DNA from 2 places in the Streptomyces desertarenae genome. Region 1 is predicted to be linked to the other one. Evidence: riboswitches for the same ligand, from Rfam matches in the RefSeq annotation. Region 1 holds a riboswitch; the other holds the start of a gene.
What was found. A riboswitch is a leader RNA that binds a small molecule or an ion and turns the genes downstream of it on or off. The one in region 1 is predicted to bind S-adenosylmethionine.
Positions count from the first base shown of each region.

Region 1 (10,153 bases):
GCGGACGGCGGGGACCTCCCGGACGGCGCGGACGGCGCCGGCACCCGCTGGGCGATCAGCCTGCGCCATCCGCCGCGCGTCCGCGGCGACCTCGGCTTCGGCGTGCTGCCCGCCCTGCTGCGGGCCCGCAGCGCGGCCGAGGTGGACCGGGCCCTGGAAGGCTGGGTGGAACCGGTCAACGTCGTCCTGGCCGCCGACACCGCCGGCGGGACCCTGCACCGGGTGGCGGGCGCCGTACCGGTGCGCCACCCGGACAACCGGCTGCGGATCGTGCCCGCCTGGGACCCCGCCCACGCCTGGCGGGGCTGGTACGGGCCGATGCCGCGCGCCCGCGTCGAGGGGGTGGCGGTCATGGCCAACCAGCGGGGGATCGCCGCGCCGCTCGGTGTGGAGTTCGCTCCTGCGCACCGGGCCGCGCGCATCCGGGAGCTGCTGGAGGAGTCGGACCGCTGGTCCGCCGGCGCCATGGCCGCCGTCCACCGGGACACCCTGCTGGCCTCGGCCGCCCCGCTGCTGGCCCTGCTGGAGGACGCGGAGGCCCCGGAGGGGCCCGGCGGCCCGGGGCAGGAGCCGGGCCGCGCCGTCCGCGGGCTGCGGGAGCGGCTGCTGCGCTGGGACCGCCGCATGGACGCCGGCAGCGCCGACGCCGCGGCGTTCGCCGCCGTCCGCGCCGGAACCGTACGGCGGCTGGCGGACCATCCGCTGCTGCGCCCCCTCGCGGACCTCCCGCCCCTGCCGGAGGTGCTGCGTCCCTGGCTCGCGCTCGTGCCGCGCGTCGGCTACGCCCTGGAGCACCTGCTGGTGACGGAGCGGCTGCCGCTCGCGGACCGGGTCGGGGCGGTGCGGGCGGCCCTGGAGGAGGAGGCGGCGCGCCGGGCCGCGGCGGACGGGCCGCCCGCGCGGTGGGGGGACACGCACCGGCTCGCCCCGTGGCAGGCCCTGCCGGACGGGCCCGCCGGATCCTCCGGGGCGGACGGCGGTCCCGGCCCGTGGCCGGGCCTGTCCGGCGACCACGACTGCGTGCAGGCCTCCTCCAGCGTGCCCGGCGTCACCGACCTGTGCTTCCGGGCCTCCGCGGCCCGCTTCGTGTGGGACCTCGCCGACCGGGAGAACAGCGCCTGGGTGGTGCCGCTGGGCGCCTCGGGCGTCCCCGGGCACCCGCACCACCGCGACCAGCTCCCCCTGTGGCTACGCTGCGAACTCGCCCCCGTCGTCACCCGCTGGGACCGGCTCGCCCCGGAACCGGCCGGGCCGCACGACGCACCGTCCGACCGAGGAGAACCGTGACCTCCGACGCCGTCCCCCCGCCCGACTCCGCCGGGGCTCCCGCGCCCCGGCGCCGCGCGGCCGTGCACGAGACCCGTGTCGACGGTTTCGGCACGGTCCGCGTCGTCCCCGTGGACCCCGCCCGCGACACCGATCTGCTGTACCGCTGGGTGACCCAGGAGCGGGCCCGCTTCTGGGGGATGCTCGACCACACCCGCGAGCAGGTCCGGGAGATCTACGAGCACCTGGACTCCCTGTCCACGCACCACGCCTACCTGATCCACCGCGACGACCGGCCGGTCGCGCTCTTCCAGACCTACCGGCCGGAGGCCGACCCGATCGGCGAGTACTACGACGTGCGGCCCGGGGACTTCGGCTTCCACCTGATGGTCGGCCCCGCCGAGGGCGAGCCGGAGCCGGGCTTCACCGGCACGCTGGTGACCGTCTTCCTCACCCACGTGCTGGCCGAGGACCCCGGCCGCAGGCGGATCGTCGCCGAACCCGACGCCCGCAACGAGAGGGCCCAGGCGCGTCTGGTGCGGGCCGGGTTCGTCCTCGGGCCCGAGGTGCGGCTGCCGCACAAGCGGGCCCGGCTGGCCTTCCTGGACCGGGACTCCTTCCTCTCCCGCACCACCCGCTGAGTCCGGTGCCGGCGGCGCGCGGGGGGCCGGTACGGCGCGCGGCCGCGGTGCGGAGGGGGTGGGAGGAGCCGGTGAGGGGGTGCGGCCCGGGTGTCGCCGGCACCGGTCCATCGGCCATACTTCCCGCCGTGGAAGAGCGCATAGGTCAGATCACCCCGCCCGTGCCCGCCGCCGGAATGGACCCGGCCGCCATCCCCGGCATCACCGCGCCCGAGCCCGGCGCGGCGGACGCCGCCGGCGGGGCCGGGGAAGCCGAGGGGAGCGCGGAGCGGCCCTCCGGGGTCCCCGGCGCCGAACCCGCCACCGGCGCGGCCGAGGACTCCGGGGAGCCCGGCACGGTGGAGGAGGAGGCCGAGGAGGACGAGGAGGCCGAAGAGGGGGACGGGGAGGAGGCCGAGGAGGACGACGGCACCGGTCCGGTCTTCGAGGTCCACGACCACCGCGGCTCCATCCTCGCCGGCCGCTCCGGCGTCACGTTCCGGCTGGACGGCGAGGAGGCCCGGTTCGACTGGGACGAGATCGGCGCGGTCCAGATCGATCTTCCCCGCTTCGGCCGGCGGTTCTCCGTCACCGTCCACACCGTCGCCCGCCGCTGGTACGACGCCGAGGTCCTGGCGCCCTCCCGGAGCGCCCTGAGGGAGTGGGAGGAGCGGCTCGACGCCGTTCTGGACGCCTACTTCGAGGAATCGTCCTCGAAGGACGGGACGGAGGGCGAGACGGAGGAGGCGCCGGGCGAGGACACGGCCGCCGGCGCGTAGGGCCTCGCGGCACGCGGCGGTGCGGCCACCCGGGCCGGGTGGCCGCACCGCCGCGTGCCGTCCCCGTATGTGAACACCATTCGCCTTCCTGATGGCCTGGGGTGACGGAGTCTCATACCCCCTCGCCGACCAGCGTTGTCAAACATGCGCATCATCTGCGCAAAATTGGGGCGCTCAGGTTCACCTCGTTGACGAGAAAGCGCTTGCTCCCTACTTTCATGCCACCACAACGAGTTCATGCATGCGAACTTCCGTGTGCATGCGAGCGAAGAGGAGCATCGTGGTGTCCAGCGTGAACCGACGGCGCGCGGCCAAGGCCGCAGCCGTACTCCTCCCGGCCCTGGGCCTGGCCTTCTCCACCGCCCTGACCACCGGGAGCTCCACCGCGGCGGCCGCCTCCTGGCCCTCCGCCTCCGGGCAGCAGGCCGTCTCCGGCACCATCAAGGTGAGCGGCACCAGGGACGGCGGGATGGTCCGGTACTACGGCACCGGGGACCTCGGCTCCGGCGGGCAGGACGAGGACCAGGGTCCGCTCTTCGAACTGGCCGACGGGGCGGTCCTGAAGAACGTGATTCTGGGCGCCCCGGCCGCCGACGGGATCCACTGCAGGGGGACCTGCACCCTGCAGAACGTCTGGTGGGAGGATGTCGGCGAGGACGCCGCCACCTTCAAGGGCACCTCCTCGTCCCAGACCATGACCATCGACGGCGGCGGGGCCCGCAAGGCGTCCGACAAGGTGTTCCAGCACAACGGCCCCGGCCGCATGGTGATCCGGAACTTCCAGGTCCAGGACTTCGGCAAGCTCTACCGGTCGTGCGGCAACTGCAGCAAGCAGTACCAGCGCCACGTGGTGATCGAGAACGTCACCGTCACCGCACCGGGCAAGTCGCTGGCCGGGATCAACTCCAACTACGGCGACACCGCCCGCCTGTCGCGGGTGACGATCGCCGGCGACCCCGACCGCAGGATCGTCCCCTGCGAGCGCTACAAGGGCGTCACCAGCGGTGAGCCCACCAAGATCGGCAGCGGCCCCGACGGGACCCACTGCCTGTACAGCGCCTCGGACATCACCTACCGGTGACCTCCGCTCCCCCGGTGCCCCGAAGGCCCGCGGCCCCCGGACGCCCTCCGCGTCCGGGGGCCGCGGGCGTCCGGGCGGCACGCGCGGACCGTGTGCCATAATCCCGTCCAGGTCACGAGTGACAGCCCCGCAGGCCCCGGCCGGCTGTCCGGCAACCCTCCGTCCGTGGCGGGGTGCCCCGGGTGAGGACCGGGCCGTGCGGCAGACGCCGTACGGCAAGCGCGGACCCCTCGCGCCGTCCAGGGGTCCTGGTCACGAGGGAACGCACCATGCCGAAGCGAATGCTCTAGAGGCCCGAGGCCTCCATCCCGCCACCCGCCGGGCGCCCCCGCGTCCCGGCCTCGCGGAGACCCCGCCGCCGGCCGGTGCGCCGCACGTCCGTGTGCCTCCGCACGCCGGGCACGCACCGCACGCTCCGGCTCCACACCCCCTGCCGCAACCCGCCCGCGCACGCCCCGGCGCGGGCCACGACCCCCAGGAGCGACACCGTGACCGTCCGGTCCGCCCACGCAGCCCGTCCCACCGCCCCCTCCCCCGCCGCGCCGCGCTCCTCCGCCGGCGCGCCCCTCCCCGTCCTGGGCCTGGACGTCGAGGTGCCGCTGGCGGACGGCGGGAGGGCCCCCTACGCGGCGCTGGACTACGCCGCCAGCACACCGGCGCTGCGGCGGGTGTGGGACGACGTGGCCGCCTATCTCCCCCTGTACTCCAGCGTGCACCGCGGAGCCGGGCACCTCTCCCGGCTCTCGACCGACCTGTACGAGCAGAGCCGGCGGACCGTCGCCGGCTTCCTCGACCTGCCCCCGGACCACCGGGTGGTGTTCACCCGGGGCACCACCGACTCCCTGAACCTGCTGGCCGCCGCCCTACCCGAGGGCACCCGGGTGTTCTCCTTCGCCTCCGAGCACCACGCCTCGCTGCTGCCCTGGCGCCGTCCCGGGCTGCGCCCGGTCTGCCTGCCCGTGCCCCGGTCGCCGCACGAGGCGGTGGCGCTGCTGGAAGAGGCCCTGGCGGCCGCGCCCGCGGGCCCCTCGCTGCTGTGCGTCACCGGCGCCTCCAACGTCACCGGGGAGCTCTGGCCGGTGGCCGACCTGGCCGCGGCCGCCCGCCGCCACGGCGCCCGCGTGGTGCTGGACGCCGCCCAACTGGCCCCGCACCGGCGGGTGTCGGTGCGGGAGCTGGGCGTGGACTGGGTGGCCCTGTCCGGGCACAAGCTCCACGCCCCGTTCGGCGCCGGGGTGCTGGCGGGCCGCACCGACTGGCTGGACGCCGCCGCACCGTACCTGGCCGGCGGCGGCGCCGGCCGCACCGTGGAGCACCGGGAGGACGGCACGCTGGCGGTCGAGTGGCACCGGGGCCCGGCACGGCACGAGGCCGGCTCGCCCAACGTCGTCGGCGCCCACGCCCTGGCCTCCGCCTGCCGGGCCCTCACGGAGGCGGGCCGGGACGCGCTGGCCGCCCGCGAGGAGGAGCTGCTCGCCCGGCTGCGGTCCGGCCTCGCCGAGGCGCCCGGGGTGCGGGTGCTCGGTCTGTTCGGCGAGCGCCACCCCCGGGTCGGCGTGCTCTCCTTCACCGTGGACGGCTGGGAGAGCGCCCGTTTCGCCGAGGCGCTCTCCGACGGGTACGGCATCGGCGTCCGCGCGGGCCTGTTCTGCGCCCACCCGCTGGTGCGCGCCCTGCTGGGCGGTACGGCGGCCCGGCCGGCGCCGTGCGGCGCGTCCGGCTCCCCCCTGCCCGGGGAGCGGAGCCTGGACGCGGTGCGCGTCAGCTTCGGGGCGGGGACGCCGGAGGAGCACATCGAGCGCTTCCTGTCCGCCGTGCGGGAACTGACACGGCGCCACCGGTAGGGCGGGCCCGCCGCCCGTCAGACGCGGGCGGCGCGCGCCCGGAGCCTGCGCAGCACGGCGCTGATCGCCCAGGCGTTGACCAGGGCCGCCGCGGCCGGCAGGGCCAGGAGGAGCACCGCCCCGACCCGGTTGCCGGGCAGGGGGACGGCGAGGACGAGCAGACCGGTCGGGAGGGTGGCCGCGAACGGCCACACCCCCGCCATGGAGGCGTCGTCGTGCCGGACGAACGCCGTGTCCACGACCGCCCACACCAGCAGTGCCGCGCACACCGCCAGGTACAGGCGGGCGGCCGGGTTGTCCGCCACGCGGGTGAGCGCCCCGCGGACCCTGCCCGCGTCGTCCCGTCCGGTCATCTCGATCACCTGTGTCCTTCTCGTCGTCCTCGGGTTCCGGCTCCGGTTCCGCCGGCTCGCCCCGCCCGGTGCGGGGGTCGGGCCGCGTCGGCGCCGTGTCCCAAGGATGTCGCCCGCAGCCCCCGCCCCTCCTCGGCCTCCGGCAGGAACGGCTCCTCTACCCCCGGGTGGAGGGAGGTCCTCCCACCGGCCGAGCCGGCGGGGGCGCGACGGGTCCGGGGTGCGCGGGCCCACCCGCCACCGGAGGCGGGGAGGGGTCCGGGCGCCTACGGCACGGCGGTGCGCGGCGTGATCAGCCCGGTGTCGTACGCCAGGATGGTCGCCTGGACCCGGTCGCGCAGGCCCAACTTGCCCAGCAGCGCGTTGACGTGCGTCTTGACCGTTCCCGTGGCCACCCCCAGACGCTCGCCGATCTCGGCGTTGGTCAGCCCGGAGGCGACGTGGATCAGCACCTCGCGCTCCCGGGGGGTCAGCCGCTCCAGCGCGGCGCCGGCCCCGGGGGGCGTGGAACCGCCGCGCGCGAAGGCGGCGATGAGGCGGCGGGTCACCGCCGGTGCCAGGATGCCGTCCCCGGCGGCCACCACCCGGACCGCGGAGAGGAGCTCGTCGACCCGGGCGTCCTTGAGCAGGTAGCCGGAGGCTCCGGCGCGCAGCGCCTCGAAGACGTGGGCGTCCAGGTCGAAGGTGGTGAGGACCAGGACCCGGGCCCCGCTCCCCCCCGCGGTGATCAGCCGGGTGGCCGTCAGTCCGTCCACGCCGGGCATGCGGATGTCCATCAGCACCACGTCGGGCCGCAGTTCCGCCGCCAGGGCCACCGCCGAGGCGCCGTCCCCCGCCTCGCCGACCACCGTCAGATCCGGTTCGGCGCCGACGATCGCGGCGAATCCCGCGCGGACGACGGCCTGGTCGTCGACGAGCAGTACGCGGATCACGAGCCCACCCCCGGTACGGGCCGGCGGACGCACCGGCCGGCACCCGCCATCGTCGCACGCCGGCCGGTTCCGCCCGGAGCGGTCCCCCGTCCGTGCGGCCGTCCGCGGCACCGGGGCGGTCGCGGGGCCGGGAGCCGGTAGCCTGGCGGCACCCGGCGGGCGGCGCGTCCGCCGGCCGGGACCCGTGGAGGGCGAGGGGGCGGGCGCGATGGGCAGGCGGACGGACGGCTCGCGGGGCGCCCGGCGCGTCCTGGCGGCCGTGGCCGGAACGTGGACGGCGCGCGGCTACCTCGCGCTGTGCTGTGCCCTGCTGCTGTGGGCGCTGGCGGACGCCGCCTTCGTGGAGCACCAGGACGCCTCCTTCGCGGGGATCGTCCCGCTGCTGGCCACCGCTCCGCTGAGCGTCGCGCTCATCCTGCTGCTGCCCGAGGGCAGCGCGCCCGCCTTCGTCCTGGCCGTCCTGGTCTCCGCGCTGGTGAACGCCGCCCTGATCACCTGGTGCGTACGGGTGGCGCGACAGCACGGGGGGAGCTCCGGCGCCGCCTCCTGACGCCGCCTCACCCCTGTCTCCCGCCGGCCGCGTCCGCCCGCGCACCACCGGCGGAGGGCCGTGCCGGCCCGGTCCCGGCACCCTCGTCCCGTGCGGGAGCGGCGCCCGGTTCGTGCAGGGTGGCGAGCAGCTCGCGCATGGCGGCCAGCGCCGAGCGGGCCTCGGCCACCACGTCGTCCAGCCGCCCCTCCTCGGCGTGGCGCACCACGCGCTCCGCCCTCCCCAGGACGGTCGTCCGCAGTCCCTCCGCGATGTGCCGCCGCTGGGCGCGTTCCGCCTCGACCGCCTGACGCAGCGCCTCCTCGACCGCCGTCCCCTCCCGGTCCGCGGTACGGGCCCGGCGGTCGCGCGCGGCGGTCCCCGCCCGCCACACCGCCGCGAGCGGCGCGGTCAGGGCGGCCGCGACCGCCGCGGTGAGCGGCAGGTGCGCTCCCGGTGCGGCCAGGCGGTCCGGCAGCAGCCCTCCGGCGGCCGCCGTCGCGCTCACCGCCGTGCCCAGGACGAGCCCTGCCACCGGCACGCACCACCGCGTCCGATCGCCGCGGCGGCCGTGGGCCGCCACGGCGTACACCGCCGCCGTGCCCACCCACAGGGCCGGCAGCAGCGCCGGGGGCAGCGCCCCGGTCGCGGCGGCGGCCGGCCACAGCGACGTGCCGGCCAGGACCACCGCCAGCACCACCCCGGGGGCGCGCCGCCGCCACAGCAGCGGTACCCCGTGGACGGCCGCCAGCAGCAGGTACAGGGCGTCGGCGGCCGGGCCGTGCGCCGTGGCCTCGGTCGTCTTCGGCAGCAGCGCGGGGACCAGCGGGTTGAGGAGGACCACCAGGGCCAGCAGCAGGTACGCGATGCGCGGGCGGCGCGGCCTCCGTCCACCCGGCGGAGGCGCGGTGCCGTCGCCGGGCAGCACGGCGCTCACCCGCCAGCCGCCGTCGGGGCGGGGTCCGGCGGTGAGGCGCCCGCCGGCGGCCTCGGCGCGCTCCCTCATGCCCGCCAGGCCCCGCCCGGCCCCCAGGCCGTGCGCGGGACCGGGGCCCGCGGCCGAACCGGCGGGCGGGCCGGCGTCGTCGACCGTCACCTCCACCCGGCCCCCGGAGCGCCGGACGGTGACCTCGACGGCCGAACCCGGGGCGTGGCGCAGGGCGTTGGTCAGGGCCTCCCGCACGATGCCGAAGACGGTCTCGCCCAGCCGGCCGGGCAGGTCGGTGCGGAGGTCGACGTCCACCGGGCCGCCCAGCGCGGCGCACCCGGCGGCCAGTTCCGCGACGCGGCCGTTCCAGGTGCGGGCGCCCTCCTGCGCGGAGGCGCGCGGCGCGGGGTGCCGCGGCGTCAGTGTGTGCCGTCACGTACCGGAGTGTGACCGCGGGCGGGGCGGGACCGCCACTTCGGGGGTGGCCGCCGGGATGTCTGACGTGCGGGAAAGGGGGTATCCGCCGGGCCGGGTCACCGCTGCCGCCCGTGCAGTTCGCAGGTCGTTCTAAGGAGTTGCCATGTCGCCCGCCACCACCGACGTCGTCGAGCTGATCCTGCGCGACCACCGCAGGATGGAGGACCTCTTCCGCACGATGCGCAATGCCGAGGCCGACCGGGCCGGTGCGCTGGCGGAGTTCTCCGCGCTGCTGGTGGCCCATGCCCGCGCCGAGGAGGAGAAGGTCTACCCGGCCCTGCGGCGCTACAAGAACGTGGACGACGAGGAGGTCGAGCACGGCGTGCACGAGCACCAGGAGGCCAACGAGGCCCTGCTCGCCCTGCTCGAGGTGGAGGACACCTCCTCGGAGGAGTGGGACGAGAAGCTGGAGGAGCTCGTCACGGCCGTCAACCACCACGCGGACGAGGAGGAGCGCACCCTGCTCAACGACGCGCGGGAGAACGTGAGCGACGAGCGGCGCGCGCAGTTGGGGAAGCAGTTCGAGGAGGCGCGCGCGGAGCATCTGGCCGCCGACTGCGGGAGCGTGGAGAAGGTGCGCGCGCTCGTGGAGTCCGCCGAGAGCTGAGCCCGCGCTCCCCCGGCCCCCGTCGCGGGGACGGACGCGCCCGCACCCGGCCGCGGTTCGGCGGCCGGGTGCGGGCGCGTCCGTCCCCGGGAGGTCTCCGCGGGCGGTCAGCGGGTGGCGATCGTCTCCGCCACGGCGGTGCCGTCGGAGGCGGGCGGGGCGTCGTGCAGCCGCTTCTCCAGGGCGGCCCGTTCGGCCTCCGACGGGTCGCTGCCGAGGGAGTCGACCAGGATGTCGCGCGCCGTGCTCCGCTCGGGCCGGAGGAACCCGACGGCGAGGTACAGCACCAGCGAGGTGAGCACGGGCAGGCCGACGTTGGCGGTCTGGGAGACGTCGTCGACACCCCAGTAGAGGTACGCCCAGACGGCGAGGCCGCCGGCCCAGGAGACGAGGGCCGCCAGTGGGCCGTGGCGCCGGAACCAGGGCAGCAGGCCGAGCATCAGCGGGATGGAGATCGGTCCCATGGTGGCGGCGACGATGCTCACCACGACCGTCATGATGAAGCCGTCGGGGTCGGTGAGCAGGGCGAGCACCATGCTGACGGTGACGAAGGCGACCGTGGTGACCCGGGCGAACAGCAGCTGGCCGGACTGCGTCAGCCGGCGCACGCGCGGGACGAGGACGGGGGCCAGGTCGCGGGTGATGACGGCGGTGATGACGTTGGAGTCGGAGGCGACCATGGCCATGGTGTGGGAGAAGAACCCGGCCAGGAGCAGTCCGATGATGCCCGCGGGCAG
Region 1 is NZ_JBHUFU010000003.1:390,879-401,031, reverse strand. Features, by position in the region: gene ACFSJS_RS07900 (penicillin acylase family protein) at 1-1,287, shown strand, start outside; gene ACFSJS_RS07895 (GNAT family N-acetyltransferase) at 1,284-1,907, shown strand; gene ACFSJS_RS07890 (hypothetical protein) at 2,036-2,665, shown strand; gene ACFSJS_RS07885 (pectate lyase) at 2,946-3,746, shown strand; SAM riboswitch class IV at 3,857-3,974, shown strand; gene ACFSJS_RS07880 (aminotransferase class V-fold PLP-dependent enzyme) at 4,235-5,590, shown strand; gene ACFSJS_RS07875 (SCO4225 family membrane protein) at 5,608-5,943, opposite strand; gene ACFSJS_RS07870 (response regulator) at 6,210-6,875, opposite strand; gene ACFSJS_RS07865 (SCO4225 family membrane protein) at 7,084-7,425, shown strand; gene ACFSJS_RS07860 (ATP-binding protein) at 7,433-8,647, opposite strand; gene ACFSJS_RS07855 (hemerythrin domain-containing protein) at 8,913-9,416, shown strand; gene ACFSJS_RS07850 (sodium:solute symporter family protein) at 9,524-10,153, opposite strand, start outside.

Region 2 (10,153 bases), on a different contig from region 1:
GCAGCCGTACGAGGGCGGCGGCCTGTCCGAGGAGGACGAGGCCGTACTCGCCATCGAGCGGCGCGGCTGGCCCGGTCCGGGAGCCAAGGAGCGGGCGATACGCGAGCGGCTGGGCATGTCCCCGACCCGCTACTACCAGGTGCTCAACGCCCTGCTGGACGATCCGCGCGCCCTCGCCCGCGATCCGGTCACCGTCAACCGGCTGCGCCGCCGCCGGGACGCGCAGCGCGGCCGGCGCAGGTAGGCCGAAGGCGCCGGGGACGGCCGGGGACGGGGTGCCCGGAGCCGGGTAGTGTGCCGGACATGGGCAGCCACTCCTCTCACCCCCTTCCCGGACAGCTCCCCGAACCCGCCACCCCCGCCGGGCGCGACGGTCTCGCCGCACTGCTGGCCGACCCCGGGCGGGCCGTGGTGGCCCTCGACTTCGACGGGACGATCGCCCCGATCGTCCCCGACCCCGACCGGGCCCGCGCGCACCCCGGCGCGGTGCCCGTCCTCGCCCGGCTGGCGCCGCTGCTGCGGGCCGTGGTGATCGTCACCGGCCGTCCGGCCGAGGTCGCGGCGCGCTACGGCGGCTTCGCCGGGGCGCCGGGCCTGGAGCGCCTGGTGGTGCTCGGCGCCTACGGCGCGGAGCGCTGGGACGCCGCCACGGGCGAGACGCGCACCCCGCCGCCCCACCCCGGGGTGGAGGCGGTGCGGGAGGAGCTGCCGGGGCTGCTGGAGGGGGCGGGCGCCCCGGAGGGCACCTGGATCGAGGACAAGGGCCGGGCCGTCGCCGTCCACACCCGGCGCGCCGCCGATCCGCAGGGCGCCTTCGAGTTGCTGCGCGCCCCCCTGGAGGAGCTGGCCGCGCGGCACGGGCTGGCCGTCGAGCCCGGTCGCCTCGTCCTGGAGCTGCGGCCCCCGGGCATGGACAAGGGCGTCGCCCTGACGGACTTCCTCCGCGAGACGGACGCCGGGTCGGTGCTCTACGGCGGCGACGACCTGGGCGACCTCGCCGCCTACGACGCGGTGGACCGGCTGCGCGGCGGAGGGCTGCCGGGGCTGCTGGTGTGCAGCGGCAGCGAGGAGGTCACCGCCCTGGCCGAACGGGCCGACCTCGTCGTGGACGGCCCGGCCGGGGTCGTCGCGCTGCTGGGCGCGGTGGCGGACGCCCTGGCGGGCTGACGGACCGGACGGCGCCCGGCCGGGCGCGCAGGGCACGGCCCGTGCCCGCCGCGCCCGGCTCCGGTCGGCCGCGCAGGGCTCAGCCGCGCAGGGCGTCGAGCTGGTCGGTGAACCAGGCCGTGGGCGGCAGGGCGGTCGCCGCCGCGGCGAGCCGCTCGGTGCGCTCGGCGCGTTCGCCCGCCTCCATCGTCAGCGCCCGGTGCAGGGCGTCGGCGGTGGCGCCGATGTCGTAGGGGTTGACGGTGATCGCGTCCTCGGCCAGTTCGGCGAAGGCCCCGGCCTCACGGGAGAGCACCAGCGCGCAGCCCCCGTCGGAGACCACCGGGACCTCCTTGGCGACCAGGTTCATGCCGTCCCGGATCGGGTTGACCAGGGCGACGTCGGCCAGCCGGTACGCGGCGAGGGAGCGCGCGAAGTCGTCCTTGACGTGCAGGACGACCGGGGTCCACTCCGCCGTGCCGTACTCCGCGTTGATCGCGTCGGCGACCCGGGAGACCTCGGCGGTGTAGTCGCGGTAGACGGCCAGGTCCTGCCGGGAGGGGTAGGCGAAGGCGACGTGCACGACGCGGTCGCGCCACTCGGGGCGCTCCTCCAGCAGCCGCCGGTAGGCGTGCAGGCCGCGCACGATGTTCTTGGACAGCTCGGTGCGGTCCACCCGGACGATCGCCTTGCGCGGCGCGCCGTCCGGGGCGCGGCCGATCTGCTCGCGCAGGGCCGCCATCCGCTCGTCCACGTCCGGCCGGCGGGAGCGCTCGCGCAGGAAGCCGGCGTCGGCGCCCAGCCCGTGGACGCCTATCCGCGTCCGGCGTCCCTCGTGCGTGACGACCATCTCGCCGTCCTCGCCCACGGCGACCTCCGCGCCCAGCAGCCTCACGCAGCAGTCGGTGAAGGCGTTGGCCCAGCGCTGGGTGAGGAAGGCGGCGCGGTCGGCGCCGAGGACGCCGCGCAGCACCTGGGCGGCGATCCCGCCGTCGGGGTCGTCCGGCAGCATCCGGAAGTAGTCCGCCGGCGCCCAGGGGGTGTGGGAGAAGTGGCCGATGCGCAGGTCGGGCCGGCGCTCGCGGAGCATCCCGGGGACGAGGGTGAGGTGGTAGTCCTGCACCAGGACGGCCGCGCCCTCGGCGGCCTCCTCGGCGAGGGCGTCGGCGAAGGCCGCGTTGTACGCCTCGTAGGAGCGCCACTGCCGCTCGAACGCGGTGTCGAAGGCGGGCTCCAGCGGGGTCTGGTAGAGCATGTGGTGGACGAACCACAGCACGGAGTTGGCGATGCCGTTGTAGGCGTCGGAGAAGACCTCCGCCGGGATGTCCAGCATCCGCACCGTCTGGCCGCCGGTGTCGGACGGGTCCAGGGCGCCCCGCGTGCGCCGCACCGCCTCGCGGTCGCCGTCGCCCAGCGCCGCGCAGACCCACATCGCGTCGCCCTTGACCGCCGACAGCCCGGAGACCAGCCCTCCGCCGCCGCGTTTGGCCGTCAGCGAGCCGTCCTCCCCGACGGAGTAGGAGACGGGCCCGCGATTGGACGCGACGAGTACCTGGTGCCGAGTGACCATGCTCGGAACCTAGCCGCTGTCCGGACCGTGCAAACGTGCGGTTCCCGTCACACCCGGCCGCGGCCGGCCCCGCGGCCGGCGCAGGCCGCCACCGGCCGCCCCGGCCGCGGAGCCGCGCGGCGCTCAGGCCGCGCGGCGGCTGGTGTACTCCGGGACCGTGCGCATCGGCGGGCGCTCCTCGGTGTCCACCGGATGGGAGTGCGGTGTGAAGCCCCCTTCCGGCGAGCGGTCGAACTGCGTCAGCACCGGGCGTACCAGGCCCCCGCGCGCCTGCCGGGCGTGGGCGGTGCGCTGGATGGCGGCGGCCATCCGGCCCAGCGCCAGCCCGTCCTGGTTGCGGTGCCTGCGCACCCCGACGTCGACCTGGGCGAGCGCGTCCAGCCCGACGGTGTGCAGCGCGTCGATCAACAGGCCCAGCTCGACGCCGTAGCCGACGGGGAAGCTGAGCCGCTCCAGCAGGGAGCGGCGGGCCGCGTACTCGCCGCCCAGCGGCTGGACGAAGCCCGCCAGCTGCGGCCAGTACAGGTTGAGCAGGGGACGGGCCACCAGCTCGGTGACCCGGCCGCCGCCGACGTTGCTGTCGCCGAAGGCGCGGTCGTACATCGCCTTGACCATCGCCAGCGGCGGATCGGTCAGCAGCGGGCCGACGATCCCCGAGACGAACGTGGAGTCGAAGTCCCGCAGGTCCGCGTCGACGAAGCAGACGATCTCACCGCTGGTGGCCAGCAGCGAGCGCCACAGCACCTCGCCCTTGCCGGGCACGGTGGGCACCCGCGGCAGCAGCTCGTCGCGGTGCACCACCTTGGCGCCCGCGGCGGCCGCGACCTCCGAGGTGCGGTCCGTGGAGCCGGAGTCCACCACGACCAGTTCGTCGACCAGGGGCACGTCCTCGGTCATCAGGTCGCGGCGGATGGCGGCGACGATGTCACCGACCGTCGCCTCCTCGTTCAGCGCCGGAAGCACCACGCTCACGCTGCCCGCCGGTCCCGCCGCCCGCTTCGCGGCCAGCAGCCGGGGCAGCGGACGGTCGGCAGCGCTCCATGAGCGTCGCTCCAGCCAGTGGTCGACCTCATCCAGCACGTGCGCCTCCTGTCCTCGGCATCCTGGTCGGTTCCGCCGGTCCCAGGCATTCTGCGGGACCGGGATTTCCCGGATGTTCCCGGAGTGTTCTCGGCGTCGGTCGCGTCGGTCGCGTCGGTGGCGCGGTGACGTCCGGCGGTGCCGGTCCGCCGCCGTGCCCCCGAGACGGTTCTCCGGGCGGGTCCGCACCGTCGCGGTGTCGGATCCTGGTTGCCCGTCGGTGGCCCTTCATGCATGGTCACGGACAGGTTCTCCCGGTTCTCCCGGGGGCTTGCCCGGCGGGGCGCCGGGGCGCCCCGGAAGCGGCTCGCCGGGTGTTCCCGGGCCCTTCCGCACCCGGGGGCGGCCGGTCCGCCTCCGTCTCGCGGTTCGGACGGCCCCTGTGGCCGCCGAAGGCGTCGGTTACAGTCTTGGGCGACACACCGGTGTTCCGCATCTCGGGGGCCGGCGTGCACAAACGCCCCGGCCAGGGTATCGGCCGGGTGCCATACAGCTCATCCAGAGGGGCAGAGGGAACGGCCCGTTGAAGCCCCGGCAACCCTCCCGCCGGCACTCGTTCACAACAGTCCGAGGCCACGGTGGGGAAGGTGCCAATTCCGGCCCGCGGCGAAAGGCGCCACGGGGAAGATGAGGAGAAAGGGCCTCGCCATCCATGGCTGTGCAGACTGTTGGAAGCAGCACCGAAATCTCGCTCGGCCCCGCCGTGGCGCTCTCCTGCCGCGAGTGCGGTGAGCGTTTCCCGCTCGGGCCGGTCTTCGCCTGCGAGGCCTGCTTCGGCCCGCTGGAGATCGCGTACGACCTGCCCGGAGGCGACCCCGAGGCGCTGCGGGCGCGCATCGAGGCCGGGCCGAACAGCATCTGGCGCTACGCCCCGCTGCTGCCGGTGCCGGCCGACGTCGCGGACAAGCCCAACCTGAACCCGGGCTTCACCCGGCTGGTGAAGGCCGACAACCTCGCCCGCGAGCTGGGCGTCACCGGGCAGCTGCACGTCAAGGACGACTCCGGCAACCCCACCCACTCCTTCAAGGACCGGGTGGTGGCCATCGCCGTGGAGGCCGCCCGGGCCTTCGGCTTCACCACCCTGTCGTGCTCCTCCACCGGCAACCTGGCCGGCGCCGTCGGCGCCGCCGCGGCCCGCGCGGGCCTGCGCTCCTGCGTCTTCATCCCGCACGACCTGGAGCAGGGCAAGGTCGTGATGGCCGCGGTCTACGGCGGCGACCTGGTGGGCATCGAGGGCACCTACGACGACGTGAACCGCTTCTGCTCCGAGCTGATCGGCGATCCGCTCGGCGAGGGCTGGGGCTTCGTCAACGTCAACCTCCGCCCGTACTACGCGGAGGGCTCCAAGACCCTGGCGTACGAGATCTGCGAGCAGCTCGGCTGGCGGCTGCCGGACCAGATCGTCGTCCCGATCGCCTCCGGCTCCCAGCTCACCAAGATCGACAAGGGGCTGCGCGAGCTGGTGGCCCTGGGCCTGGTCGAGGACAGGCCGTACAAGATCTTCGGTGCCCAGGCCGAGGGCTGCTCGCCGGTGGCGCGGGCCTTCAAGGAGGGCCACGACGTGGTGCGGCCGGTGAAGCCGGACACCATCGCCAAGTCGCTGGCCATCGGCAACCCGGCCGACGGCCCCTACGTCCTGGACATCGCCCGCCGCACCGGCGGTGCCGTGGAGGACGTGAACGACGAGCAGGTCGTCGACGCGATCAAGCTGCTGGCCCGGACGGAGGGGATCTTCGCGGAGACCGCCGGCGGCGTGACCGTCGGCGTGACCAGGAAGCTGATCGAGACGGGCGCCCTGGACCCCTCCCTGACCACCGTCGTCCTCAACACCGGCGACGGCCTCAAGACCCTGGACGCGGTGGCCCCGACCACCGGACCGTCCGCGATCATCCGTCCGAACCTGGACTCCTTCCGAGAGGCTGGCCTGGCATGAGCGTCACCGTCCGTATCCCGACCATCCTGCGCGCCTACACCGGCGGGCGGGCCGAGGTGTCCGCCGAGGGCGCCACGCTCGCCGAGGTCATCGCCGATCTGGAGAAGAACCACCAGGGCATCTCCGCGCGGGTGCTGGACGACTCCGGCAAGCTGCGCCGCTTCGTGAACGTCTACGTCGACGACGACGACGTCCGCTTCGCCGACGGCCTCCAGACGGCGACGCCGGACGGCGCGGGCGTCTCGATCATTCCGGCCGTCGCGGGCGGCTGCTGACCGGCCCCTCCGCGGCCGGCCCCTCCGGGCCGGCTCCGGCCCGTACGGGCGCGCCGCGCCCACCCGCGCACGCGGCCCCGCCACCGGCGCTTCGACCAGCCGGGGGCGGGGCCGCGTGCGTGTGCGCCCCACCTGGTCCGGTCCCGTCCCCGGTGGTGAACGGAATTGGTAATTCCGGCCTCGGAAGAGCGGTAGAGTGAGCACGCCTCCCCCCGAACGTGCGCTTCAGCGCCCATGAGAACGCGACAACTTGTGCGCGAATTTGCCGCGGCAATTGTCGTGTTGGTCCGCTATGCCCGGCCCGAGTTGCCCTGCTTCGCCACCGTTCATCTGGTTATCGGCAATCCGGCGTGACCGGAATTCTCGTCGGACAGACCTGTTGCGGAGGGCGTCCGCCCAGATACATTCGGCCGCGGTCGACGCGTTCCGGCGCACACCCCCTCTCGCCGGGGGGTGACTTCTGACCCGGGTCCGCGGAGTGCGGATTCGTGCAAGGGCCAGCAATAGGGGAGTTAGGAATGGCTCAAGGCACCGTCAAGTGGTTCAACGCGGAGAAGGGCTACGGCTTCATCGCGGTCGACGGTGGGGCGGACGTGTTCGTCCACTACAGCGCGATCCAGATGGACGGCTACCGCACCCTTGAGGAAGGGCAGCGGGTCGAGTTCGAGATCTCGCAGGGCCAGAAGGGCCCGCAGGCGGACATGGTCCGCGTGACGGCCTGAAGCGCCGGGCCGCGCACGCAACGCACCACGGACGAAACAAGCACCGAGACGGCACAGGAGGGCCCGCATCCCCGGCAGGGGGTGCGGGCCCTCCCGTCTGCCTCCCGTCTGCCCTCCCGTCTGTGCGGCCGGGCGCGTGGGGCGCGCACGCCCGACGCGCTTGCACTCGCGGGGGTCGAGTGCTAATCATTGGCGTTAGCACTCTGAAGGTGAGAGTGACAGCAGCAGGACCGGTTCGGTGAGGTCCGAGAGCCCGGCGGAGCAAGGAGCCTCCGGGCTGGAGGGCCGTCCGTCGCGGGCGCCAGAGCGGTCCGGAGAAATCCAACCCCGCCCCTGGCCTTCGGCATGGGGAACCCCAGGGAGGACCACTTCACATGGCCAAGATCATCGCGTTCGACGAGGAGGCGCGGCGCGGCCTCGAGCGCGGGATGAACCAGCTCGCCGACGCCGTCAAGGTCACGCTCGGCCCCAAGGGCCGCAACGTCGTCCTTGAGAAGAAGTGGGGCGCCCCCACGATCACCAACGATGGTGTCTCCATCGCCAAGGAGATCGAGCTCGAGGACCCGTACGAGAAGATCGGCGCCGAGCTGGTCAAGGAGGTCGCCAAGAAGACGGACGACGTCGCCGGTGACGGTACGACCACCGCGACCGTCCTCGCCCAGGCGCTCGTCCGCGAGGGCCTGCGCAACGTCGCCGCCGGCGCCAACCCGATGGCCCTCAAGCGCGGCATCGAGAAGGCCACCGAGGCCGTCTCCGCCGCCCTGCTGGAGCAGGCCAAGGAGGTGGAGACCAAGGAGCAGATCGCCTCGACCGCCTCCATCTCCGCCGCCGACACCCAGATCGGCGAGCTGATCGCCGAGGCGATGGACAAGGTCGGCAAGGAAGGCGTCATCACCGTCGAGGAGTCGCAGACCTTCGGCCTGGAGCTCGAGCTCACCGAGGGCATGCGCTTCGACAAGGGCTACATCTCCGCCTACTTCGCCACCGACATGGAGCGGATGGAGGCGGTCCTGGAGGACCCCTACATCCTGATCGCCAACCAGAAGATCTCCGCGGTCAAGGACCTGCTGCCGCTCCTGGAGAAGGTCATGCAGGCGGGCAAGCCGCTGCTGATCATCGCCGAGGACGTCGAGGGCGAGGCCCTGTCCACCCTGGTGGTCAACAAGATCCGCGGCACCTTCAAGTCCGTCGCCGTCAAGGCCCCGGGCTTCGGCGACCGCCGCAAGGCCATGCTGGGCGACATCGCCATCCTCACCGGCGGCCAGGTCATCTCCGAGGAGGTCGGCCTCAAGCTGGAGAACGCCGGTCTGGAGCTGCTGGGCCGCGCCCGCAAGGTCGTCATCACCAAGGACGAGACCACCATCGTCGACGGTGCCGGCGACAGCGAGCAGGTCAACGGCCGGGTCAACCAGATCCGCGCCGAGATCGAGAACTCCGACTCCGACTACGACCGCGAGAAGCTCCAGGAGCGTCTGGCGAAGCTGGCCGGCGGCGTGGCCGTCATCAAGGCCGGTGCCGCCACCGAGGTCGAGCTCAAGGAGCGCAAGCACCGCATCGAGGACGCCGTCCGCAACGCGAAGGCCGCCGTCGAGGAGGGCATCGTCGCCGGTGGTGGCGTGGCCCTGCTCCAGGCGTCCAACGTCTTCGAGAAGCTGGAGCTGGAGGGCGACGAGGCCACCGGTGCCGCCGCGGTCAAGGCCGCGCTGGAGGCCCCGCTGAAGCAGATCGCGGTCAACGCCGGCCTCGAGGGCGGCGTCATCGTGGAGAAGGTGCGCAACCTGACCCCGGGCCACGGCCTGAACGCCGCGACCGGCGACTACGTGGACATGATCGCCGAGGGCATCATCGACCCGGCCAAGGTCACCCGCTCCGCGCTGCAGAACGCCGCCTCCATCGCGGCGCTCTTCCTCACCACCGAGGCCGTCATCGCCGACAAGCCGGAGAAGGCCGCGGCCGGTGCCGACGCCGCCGCCGGTGGCATGGGCGGTGGCATGGACTTCTGATCCGCCCTGGGGACCGGGCACGCCGCCCGGTCCCCGCGAGCGGATCGGCCGTCCGGCCGTACGCGCGGTTCCCGCACACGGGCGGGGGCGGCACCCCTCGGGTGCCGCCCCCGCCCTCGCCGTTGTCCGGAATGTGAGATTCGGCACCGGAACGCCGACTGTTGCGGGCCCCGGACCGGCAGATAGCCTCCCGGAGGCCGCTCGCGGAGGTGCCCTTCCCCCGCTCGCCGCGGACGGCCCGCGCAGCCGATCCCCCCCTCCGATCCTGGACGACGCAATGAGCACGATCGACACGGTGGTCGTAGAGATCAACGACCACTTCTGGACCTATCTGCTGATTCCCCTGGTGGCCGGGGCGGGTCTGTACTTCACCCTCCGCTCCAGGGCCCTCCAGTTCCGGCTGCTCCCGGAGATGCTCCGGGTGGTGAAGGAGCGGCCCGGGAACCAGGCCGGCAGGCCCCGGCCCGTCTCCGCCTTCGGCGCCTTCACCATCTCCGCCGCCGCCCGGATCGGCACCGGCAACGTCGCCGGTGTCGCCAGCGCCATCACCGTCGGCGGGCCCGGTGCGGTCTTCTGGATGTGGGTCATGGCGGTCGTCGGCGGCGCCTCCTCCTTCGTGGAGTCCACCCTCGCCCAGCTGTACAAGGTGCGCGACCGCGGCAAGGGCGGCGAGGGCACCTACCGCGGCGGTCCCGCGTACTACATGCAGCGCGGCCTGGGCCGGCGCTGGCTCGGCGTGCTCTTCGCCGTGATCATCACCCTGACCTTCGGGCTGGTCTTCACGGCCGTGCAGTCCAACACCATCTCCACCGTCACCGCCGGGTCGCTCGGCGACGGGACCCCCGGCTGGTTCGCGCCGGTCGCGGGCGTGGCGCTGGCGGCGCTGCTGGGCCTCGCCGTGTTCGGCGGGGTGCGGCGGATCGCCTCGGTCACGCAGGTGCTCGTGCCGGTGATGGCGGTCGTGTACCTGCTGGTCGGCCTCGCCGTCGTCGTGCTCAACGTCTCCGAGGTGCCGCGCGTCATGGCCGACATCGTCGGCGGCGCCTTCGGCCTGCGCGAGGTGGTGGGCGGCGGCATCGGCGCCGCCATCCAGCAGGGCGTGCGCCGCGGCATGTTCTCCAACGAGGCCGGCCTGGGCTCCGCCCCCAACGCCGCCGCGGCGGCCGAGACCTCCCACCCGGTCAAGCAGGGCCTGGTGCAGACCCTGGGCGTCTTCTTCGACACCCTGGTGGTCTGCTCGATGACCGCCTTCATCATCCTCTCCACCAACCCCGAGCTCTCCGGCCGCCAGGGCGCCGACCTCACCCAGTCCGCGCTCCAGGAGACCCTGGGGAGCTGGGCGGGCCACCTGCTGACGGTGGTGGTCTTCATGCTCGCCTTCAGCTCCATGATCGGGAACTACTACTACGGCGAGTCCAACATCG
Region 2 is NZ_JBHUFU010000001.1:737,663-747,815, reverse strand. Features, by position in the region: gene ACFSJS_RS03315 (DUF3263 domain-containing protein) at 1-244, shown strand, start outside; gene otsB (trehalose-phosphatase) at 304-1,167, shown strand; gene ACFSJS_RS03305 (alpha,alpha-trehalose-phosphate synthase (UDP-forming)) at 1,247-2,716, opposite strand; gene ACFSJS_RS03300 (glucosyl-3-phosphoglycerate synthase) at 2,840-3,796, opposite strand; SAM riboswitch class I at 4,288-4,430, shown strand; gene thrC (threonine synthase) at 4,449-5,729, shown strand; gene ACFSJS_RS03290 (MoaD/ThiS family protein) at 5,726-6,004, shown strand; gene ACFSJS_RS03285 (cold-shock protein) at 6,523-6,726, shown strand; gene groL (chaperonin GroEL) at 7,101-8,729, shown strand; gene ACFSJS_RS03275 (alanine/glycine:cation symporter family protein) at 9,007-10,153, shown strand, end outside.
Region 2: linked by a shared signal. The riboswitch ahead of thrC (threonine synthase) and the one ahead of ACFSJS_RS07880 (aminotransferase class V-fold PLP-dependent enzyme) in region 1 are both predicted to bind S-adenosylmethionine.